2 regions of the Actinosynnema sp. NPDC050436 genome follow, and region 2 is predicted to be linked to the other one. Evidence: riboswitches for the same ligand, from Rfam matches in the RefSeq annotation. Region 2 holds a riboswitch; the other holds the start of a gene.
The links. Region 2 has a riboswitch for thiamine pyrophosphate ahead of thiC (phosphomethylpyrimidine synthase ThiC). Riboswitches for the same ligand answer to the same signal wherever they lie in the genome.

Region 1 (4,186 bases), on a different contig from region 2:
CGGCCAGCGCCCGGTACCCGGCCAGGCTCCACCCGTCGCCGGCGGACAGCGAGCGGACCACCAGGCCCACCACCGGGAGCAGCAGGGCGCCCACGACGAGCCACGCCGCCGCGACCACGCCCCACTCGCCGCCGGCCGGTCGCCGGGTGCTCTCCACCCGCAGCGCCTGCGCCCGCTCGCGCCGTCGGCGGGCCGCGCCGCCCAGCAGCAGCACCGCCAGCACCGCCGCGATCTGCACCAGCGACAGCGCCGCCGCGCCGGACAGGTCGAACAGCTCGACCGTGCGCAGGTAGATCTCGGTCTCCAGGGTGCGGTACCGCGCGCCGCCGAGCACCAGCACCACGCCGAAGCTGGTGGCGCAGAACAGGAACACCACCGCCGCCGCCGACCCGATCGCGGGGGCCAGAGCGGGCAGCACCACCGAGGTGAACGCGCGCAGCCGGGACGCGCCCAGCGCCCGCGCCGCGTCCTCGGCCCGGCGGTCGACCCGGGCCCACAGCCCGCCGACGGTGCGCGCGACCACGGCGACGTTGAAGAACGCGTTCGCCAGCACGATCGGCAGCACCCCGCCGTCCGGCCACAGCGCCCGGAACGCCAGCCCGACGACCACGGTCGGCAGCACGAACGGCACCATCACCGCCGCCCGCACCACACCGGAGCCGCGCACCCGGCACCTGGCCAGCAGGAACGCCACGGGCAGCCCGGTGAGCAGGGCCAGCGCCGTGGCCGCCGCCGCCTGGCCCAGCGTGAACCCGATCAGCCCCGACGTGCGCGGGTCGACCAGCGCGGGCCACACCCCGCCGTCGCCGAGGCCCAGGCCGATGATCGCGGCCACCGGCCAGGCGAAGAACACGCCGAGGAACGCCAGCGGCAGCAGGCCCGCGAGCGCCCAGCCCAGCCGCGCGCCGGGTGCCGGGCGGCCGGTCCGCCGGCCGACCGGCGGGGTCGGGCGGGCAGCGGTCAGCCCTGGACCAGGGTGCGCCACTGCTGGACCCACTGCTCGCGGTTGGCGTCCACCTGGTTCGCGGGCAGGGTGCGCGCCTCCTGCGGCAGCGGGGCTGCCTTGGTCCACGCCTCGGGCAGCGCCACGCCCTCGCGCGACGGGTAGACGTACATCTTGCCGGGCACGTCCGCCTGGAACTTCTCCGACAGCAGGAAGTCCACGACCTTGCGCGCGTCGTCGGCGTTCTTCGCGCCGTTCAGCACGCCCGCGTACTCGACCTGCCGGTAGCACGTGTCGAGCAGCGCCTTGGTGCGCGGCGTGCCGTCGTCGCCGACCTCGGCCGACGGCGAGGACGCGTAGGACACGACGGCCGGGCGCGGGCCCTTGCCGCTGGAGCCGGAGAAGTCCTGGGTGTACGCCTCCTCCCAGCCGCTGACCACCTTGACGCCGTTGGCCTTGAGCTTCGACCAGTACTCCGGCCAGCCGGACTCGCCGAACTCGGCGACCGTGCCGAGCAGGAACGCCAGGCCCGGCGAGGAGGTGGCGGGGTCCTCGACGACCAGCTTGTCCTGGTACTTCGGGTCGGCCAGGTCGGCGTAGGTCTTCGGTTCGCCCAGGTCCTTGAACGCGGCCACGTCGATGTTGACGCACACGTCGCCGACGTCCACCGCGTGCAGCCGGTTCGGCGGGTCGAGCTGGTAGCGCTGCGCGCCCTTGCCCGCCTCGGGCGAGGCGTGCTCGGCGAACACGCCTTCCTTCAGCGCCCGCGACGCGAACGTCGAGTCGACGCCGAACGCCACGTCGCCGATCGGGTTGCCCTTGGTCAGCACGAGCTTGTTGGTCAGCTCGCCGGCGTCACCGGAGGCCAGCGGCTTGACCGTGATCCCGGTCTCGGCCTTGAAGGCGTCCAGGACCTCCGGCGAGACGCCGAACGAGTCGTGGGTGACCAGCGTCACGACCCGCTCGCCGGGCGGCGGCGGGTCCCCGGCGGTGACGGAGCACGCGGTCAGCACGACCCCGGCGGTGGCGGCGGTCAGCACACGTCGAAGCATCATCTCTCCCTACACCGGCATGACCCGGATCAGGTGCGGACGGTCGAGGGCTTGCGAGCCCTCCTCTCAGCCCGGCGCAACACCGGACTCCCGTGGTGCTCGCACCCTACGCGACGCGGTGGGACGATCGGGGCATGGCCGAGCTGCTGACCGACGACCAGGTGACCGCCGCCCTGTCCTCGCTGCCCGACTGGACGGCCCGGGACGCCGCGCTCGTGCGCACGGCGGAGCTGGAGAGCTTCGCGCGGGCGATCCAGGTGGTGAACCGGGTGGCGGAGATCGCCGAGAACGACGACCACCACCCGGACATCGACATCCGCTACCGCACGCTGACCTTCCGGTGCAGCACGCACTCCACCGGCGGGATCACCGCGCTGGACGTGTCACTGGCGGGCGAGATCGACGGCGTCCTCGACGCGCTCGGGTGAGGTCCGCCGCAGCGACACGGCGATCGCGACCAGCGTGAGCAGGCCGACCGCCGGGTAGACCCAGCCGAGCAGGGACAGGTACCACGGGCGCGGGATGATCCAGATCGACTCCTGGAGGATCAGCAGGATCGAGATCAGGTAGCTGCCGATGGCGAGCAGCCACGCCCACGCGGTGGCGGTGACCAGGCGACCCCGGGCCTTGCCGTAGACGAGCCAGAGCAGGGCCGGGATCGCCCACACCCAGTGGTGGCTCCACGAGATCGGCGACACGAGCAGGCCGAGGAACTGCACCGCGACGATCATCGCCAGCGTGTCGTCGGCCTTGACCGCGCGGTGCAGCGCCCACGCCGCGAGCGCCACCGCCACCGCCGCGCCGACCAGGAAGACCGGACCGGTCTGCACGTCGTAGCCGACGGTGCGGGACAGCGCGCCGCGCAGCGACTGGTTGATCGCCGAGCCGACCGGGCCGACCCGGGTGGCGTCGCCGAGCAGCTCGAACCAGAACTGGTTCGACTGGCGGGCGGAGAGCAGGTAGCCGATCCCGACCGTGCCGCCGAACGCGGCGACGGACCACGCGGCGGCCTTGAAGTTGCGGGTGACCAGGAAGTAGAGCCCGGTGATCGCGGGGGTGAGCTTGATCCCGGCCGCGAGGCCGACGCCGGCACCGCCCACCCACGGCTTCGCGCTGACGACCGTGCCGACCAGCAGCGCGGCCAGGACCAGGTTGACCTGGCCGTAGTTGAGCGTGGTGCGCACCGGCTCGACCCAGACGAACAGCGCCGTCCACAGCATCGCGCGACGCGGGTCGGTGCTGCCGACCAGGTGCAGCGACTTGCGGACCAGGAACCACAGGCAGAACAGGCACAGGAGCTGCCAGAACCAGCGCGAGACCTCCCACGAGACCCACGACAGCGGCAGGAACGCGAACGCCGCGAACGGCGGGTAGGTGAACGGCAGCGCGAACTTGTCGGAGAACTCGCTGAGCCGCCACTGGTACAGCTCGCCGGTGAACAGCTCCGGCGAACCGTTCCGGTAGACCATCAGGTCGATCATGGTCATCTGGGTCTGGAACGCCACCATCACCAGGTGGCCGGCCAGCGAGAGCCCGAACAGCCACGGCGCGACGGCGAGGACCCGAGCTTCCACAGCCCGCAGGTGCACAGCCAGTACCTCCACGATCGTGTGAATTGCACGACTGCCGGGCCACGAAACGGGGTACCCGGACGTCAAGACGAGTGGGAGATCAACGCAAGGGGATTCGCATGACCGCCGACATCGTCGTGTTCACCGTCGCAGCACTCGGGATGCTGGCCACCGCCGGGGGCGTGTTCGCGCTCGCCCGGCACAGCCGCAACCACGTGAGCTGACGTCGTGACCAACTGACGTGGCACCACCAGGGCCTCCCGGCGCACGGCGTCGGGGGGCCCGTTCGCTGCCAGGGGTCTTGAGCCGCGGGGCCGCCGACATCGGCCGGCGACCCCGTGCGACGGGTCAGACGTTGAAGCGGAACTCCACCACGTCGCCGTCCGCCATCACGTAGTCCTTGCCCTCCATGCGGACCTTGCCGGCGGCCTTCGCGGCGGTCATCGAGCCCGCCTCCACCAGGTCCGCGAACGACACGACCTCGGCCTTGATGAAGCCGCGCTCGAAGTCCGTGTGGATCACGCCGGCCGCTTGGGGCGCGGTCGCGCCCTTCGGGATGGTCCAGGCGCGGGACTCCTTGGGGCCGGCCGTGAGGTAGGTCTGGAGGCCGAGGGTGTGGA
Region 2 (4,186 bases):
CGGCCGGCCACGCGTTCCGCGCGGGGCTGGTGGTGAACCTGGCCAACCCGAAGCTGGGCGTGTTCGCGATCTCGTTCCTGCCGCAGTTCCTGCCGGCGGACGCGGGTCGCGGCGCGCTGCTGCTGTTCGCGCTGGTGTGGGTGGCCGTGGACACCGCGTGGTACCTGGTCGTGGTCGGCGTCCTAGACCGGGTCCGCGGCTGGCTCGTTCGCGCGCGGGTGCGGCGGGTGCTGGAGCGCGTCTCCGGAGGCGTCCTGGTCGCGCTGGGCCTTCGCCTGGTCCTCGACCCGCGCTGACCGCCGCCAGGGCAGTTCCGGCAGGCCCGCCAGTTCGACGTGCGAGGTGCACAGGGCCAGGTCGGCGTACCCGCCCGCGATCACGTGGGCGCGGATGCGCTGCACCTGGCCCACCGTCGGCAGCTCGCCGACGAGCAGGAAGGGCAGCAGGAGCCGCCAGGCGTCGACCACGGTCGGCCGGCGTCGGTGCGGTGCGCGGAGCACGGCGCGGGCGACCCGCAAGGCGTGCTCCTCGGCCGTGATGGCGTCCGGGAAGCCGACGTGGTCCCAGGACCAGCGGAGCGCGTCCGCCGTCGCGCAGCGGACGCAGTCCACCGGACCGGTGCCCAGCTCCCGGCCGCAGTGCGGGCAGGACACGAGCGTCATGGCCCAGTCCGTGCAGGTCCACGGGTGCCGCCCGATCTCGTCGGCGAGGACCAGCTCGGCCAGTTCCCGCTCCCCCGCCCCGCCCTCGGTCAACTTCTCGGCGGCGAGCAGCTCCTGCCAGTCGAGCAGCCAGTACTGGTCCACCAGCTCGACGCAGAACCGGCACCCGGGATACCCCCGCCCGGCCAGGTCCCCGCACGAAGGGCAGGCCGAAACGACAGCGGGGCGTGCCACGCGCCGCGCGCCGGGCGGGAACGGCTGGTGATCAGCCACGCGGAGAAAGGTACGCGCAAACCCACCCGCTTGGCATCCGCACGACACCCCAATCCCCGCACCCACCGCCCCGCTCCCCGAACACCCCCGCCGTTCGGCGCACACCCCACTCAACCGAGTGAAGAAAACATGAAAGTGTACGGAAACACTGTTCTCAGAACTCGGTTTGAAACGAGGATCCCGCGAACCCCCGAACCATCCGACCCCGCCCCGACCACCACCCCAGCCACCCTCCACCCGGCCCCTCCACCCGGCCCCTCCACCCGGCCCCTCCACCCAGCCCGATCCCCAGCCAGTCCCAGCCCCCAGCCCAGTCCCCTGCCGGCCCCACTCGTGGCCTCTGGCGGCACTCGCACGCACCCGCCGACCGCCTGTGCGCGCACACCCGCGCCGGTCGCACCCACCCGCGCGTGCCGAGCCGCCCGCGCGTGTCGAGCCGCCCGCGCACCCGCGTGTGTCGCGCACACCCACGCGTGTCGAACCGCGCGCGTTGAGCCGCCCGCGCGTTGAGCCGCCCGCGTGTTGAGCCGCGCGTCGAACCGCGCCCGCCCACCCCCGCAGGTGGCCAGTCGCACCCCCGATGGGCGAGCGCGTCCGCACAGAGCCTTGGCATCGGGACGACTGCGTGGCTATGGTCGGCAGGACAACTCAACATCGCGGGAGCTCGCGCTTGAGCGGGCTGAGAGGGCGGCTGGAGAGATCCGGTGCCGCCGACCGCCTGAACCTGACCGGGTAATGCCGGCGTAGGGAGGAATGTCGTGACGGCACTTGACGACCGTTCGGTGAAACCCAGCGTCACCACGGGGCCGATCTCCGGCTCGCGCAAGGTCTACCGCGAGGTGGCCGATGGCGTGCGCGTCCCGTTCCGCAGGGTGGAGTTGACGAACGGCGAACATGTCGATCTCTATGACACTTCCGGTCCGTATACCGACAGCGACGCCACCATCGACGTCCACAGTGGACTTCCCGCGCTGCGCGCGGACTGGATCGCCGCGCGCGAGCCGGTCAACGGGGCGGTGACCCAGCTCGCGTACGCCAAGGCCGGGATCATCACGCCCGAGATGGCCTACATCGCGGCGCGCGAGAGCATGAGCGCCGAGTTCGTCCGGGACGAGGTCGCCATCGGCCGCGCGGTGATCCCGCTGAACCGGCGGCACCCCGAGGCCGAGCCGATGATCATCGGCAAGAAGTTCCTGGTCAAGATCAACGCGAACATCGGCAACTCGGCCGTGTCCTCCTCGATCGAGGAGGAGGTCGAGAAGATGGTGTGGGCGTCCCGGTGGGGCGCGGACACGATCATGGACCTGTCCACGGGCAAGCGGATCCACGAGACGCGCGAGTGGATCATGCGCAACTCACCGGTCCCGATCGGCACGGTGCCGATCTACCAGGCGCTGGAGAAGGTCAACGGCGACCCGGCGAAGCTGTCCTGGGAGGTCTACCGGGACACGGTCGTCGAGCAGGCCGAGCAGGGCGTCGACTACATGACCGTCCACGCGGGCGTGCTGCTGCGGTACGTGCCGATGACCGCGCGGCGGGTCACCGGGATCGTCTCGCGCGGCGGGTCGATCATGGCCGCCTGGTGCCTCGCGCACCACCGCGAGAGCTTCCTGTACACGCACTTCGAGGAGCTGTGCGAGATCCTGCGCGCGTACGACGTGACGTTCTCGCTGGGTGACGGCCTGCGGCCGGGGTCGATCGCCGACGCGAACGACGAGGCGCAGTTCGCCGAGCTGCGCACGCTGGGCGAGCTGACGCACATCGCCAGGTCGCACGACGTGCAGGTGATGATCGAGGGACCGGGTCACGTCCCGATGCACAAGATCGCGGAGAACGTCCGGCTGGAAGAGGAGTGGTGCGGCGAAGCGCCGTTCTACACCCTCGGCCCGCTGGCGACCGACATCGCGCCCGCGTACGACCACATCACGTCGGCGATCGGCGCGGCGCAGATCGGGTGGCTGGGCACGGCGATGCTCTGCTACGTCACGCCGAAGGAGCACCTGGGCCTGCCGAACCGCGACGACGTGAAGACCGGCGTCATCACCTACAAGATCGCGGCGCACTCGGCCGACCTGGCCAAGGGGCACCCCGGCGTGCAGGACTGGGACGACGCGCTCTCGAAGGCCCGCTTCGAGTTCCGCTGGGAGGACCAGTTCAACCTGGCCCTGGACCCGGACACGGCGCGCTCGTTCCACGACGAGACGCTGCCCGCCGAACCGGCCAAGACGGCTCACTTCTGCTCGATGTGCGGGCCGAAGTTCTGCTCCATGAAGATCACCCAGGACGTCCGCCGGTACGCCGAGGAGCACGGTCTGTCCACTGTGGAGGCGATCGAAGCGGGCATGGAGGAGAAGTCCACCGAGTTCTCCCACCAGGGCAACAAGGTCTACCTCCCGGTGGTCGACTGATGGCGGTGACACCGCCGCGCGTCCTCACCATCGCCGGGTCCGATTCCGGCGGTGGTGCGGGCATCCAGGCGGATCTGCGCACGCTGTTCGCGTGCGGTGTGCACGGCATGACGGCGGTGACCGCGGTGACCGTGCAGAACTCGTTGGGCGTCACCGGCTACACCGAGATCCCGCCGGAGGTGGTGGCCGCGCAGATCGAGGTGGTCGCCACGGACATCGGCGTGAACGCGGCGAAGACCGGGATGCTGGCGTCGGCCGCCATCATCGAGGCCGTCGCCGAAGCGTGCGACAAGGTCCACATCGGACAGTCGATCCCCTTCGTGGTCGACCCGGTCGCGGCGTCGATGCACGGCGACCAACTGCTGGCCGACGCGGCGCTGGAAGCGTTGCGCACCAGCCTCTTCCCGCGTGCGACGGTGGTGACGCCGAACCTCGACGAGGTCCGGCTGCTCACCGGGATCGAGGTCCGCGACCACGCCGACCAGCGCAAAGCGGCGGAGGCGCTGTTCGAGCTCGGCCCGCAGTGGGTGCTGGTCAAGGGTGGCCACCTGTGGGACGACCCGGGATGCCTCGACATCTTGTACGACGGCAAGTCGTTCATCGAGCTGCCGGGCCCGCGCTACGACGTGAAGCACACGCACGGCAGCGGCGACACCCTGGCGTCGGCGATCACGTCCCGCCTGGCGCGCGGTGAGGACGTGCCGACCGCCGTGCGCTTCGGCAAGGAGTTCATCATCCGTTCGGTCGCCGCCGCGTACCCGCTCGGCGGCGGGGTGGGGCCGGTGTCCCCGTTGTGGCGTTTGGGCACCGTTTAGCCGGGCGCTCGCCGGGGCTGCCGGTCAG

Region 1: linked by a shared signal. The riboswitch ahead of AB0I60_RS26200 (thiamine ABC transporter substrate-binding protein) and the one ahead of thiC (phosphomethylpyrimidine synthase ThiC) in region 2 are both predicted to bind thiamine pyrophosphate.

What each region holds. Positions count from the first base shown of each region.
Region 1 is NZ_JBFAJV010000011.1:266,497-270,682, reverse strand. It holds gene AB0I60_RS26205 (iron ABC transporter permease) at 1-877, opposite strand, end outside; gene AB0I60_RS26200 (thiamine ABC transporter substrate-binding protein) at 961-1,995, opposite strand; TPP riboswitch at 1,983-2,099, opposite strand; gene AB0I60_RS26195 (4a-hydroxytetrahydrobiopterin dehydratase) at 2,130-2,423, shown strand; gene AB0I60_RS26190 (mannosyltransferase) at 2,379-3,599, opposite strand; gene ychF (redox-regulated ATPase YchF) at 3,915-4,186, opposite strand, start outside.
Region 2 is NZ_JBFAJV010000016.1:95,845-100,030, reverse strand. It holds gene AB0I60_RS30765 (LysE family translocator) at 1-296, shown strand, start outside; gene AB0I60_RS30760 (hypothetical protein) at 183-935, opposite strand; TPP riboswitch at 1,582-1,704, shown strand; gene thiC (phosphomethylpyrimidine synthase ThiC) at 1,694-3,343, shown strand; gene thiD (bifunctional hydroxymethylpyrimidine kinase/phosphomethylpyrimidine kinase) at 3,343-4,158, shown strand.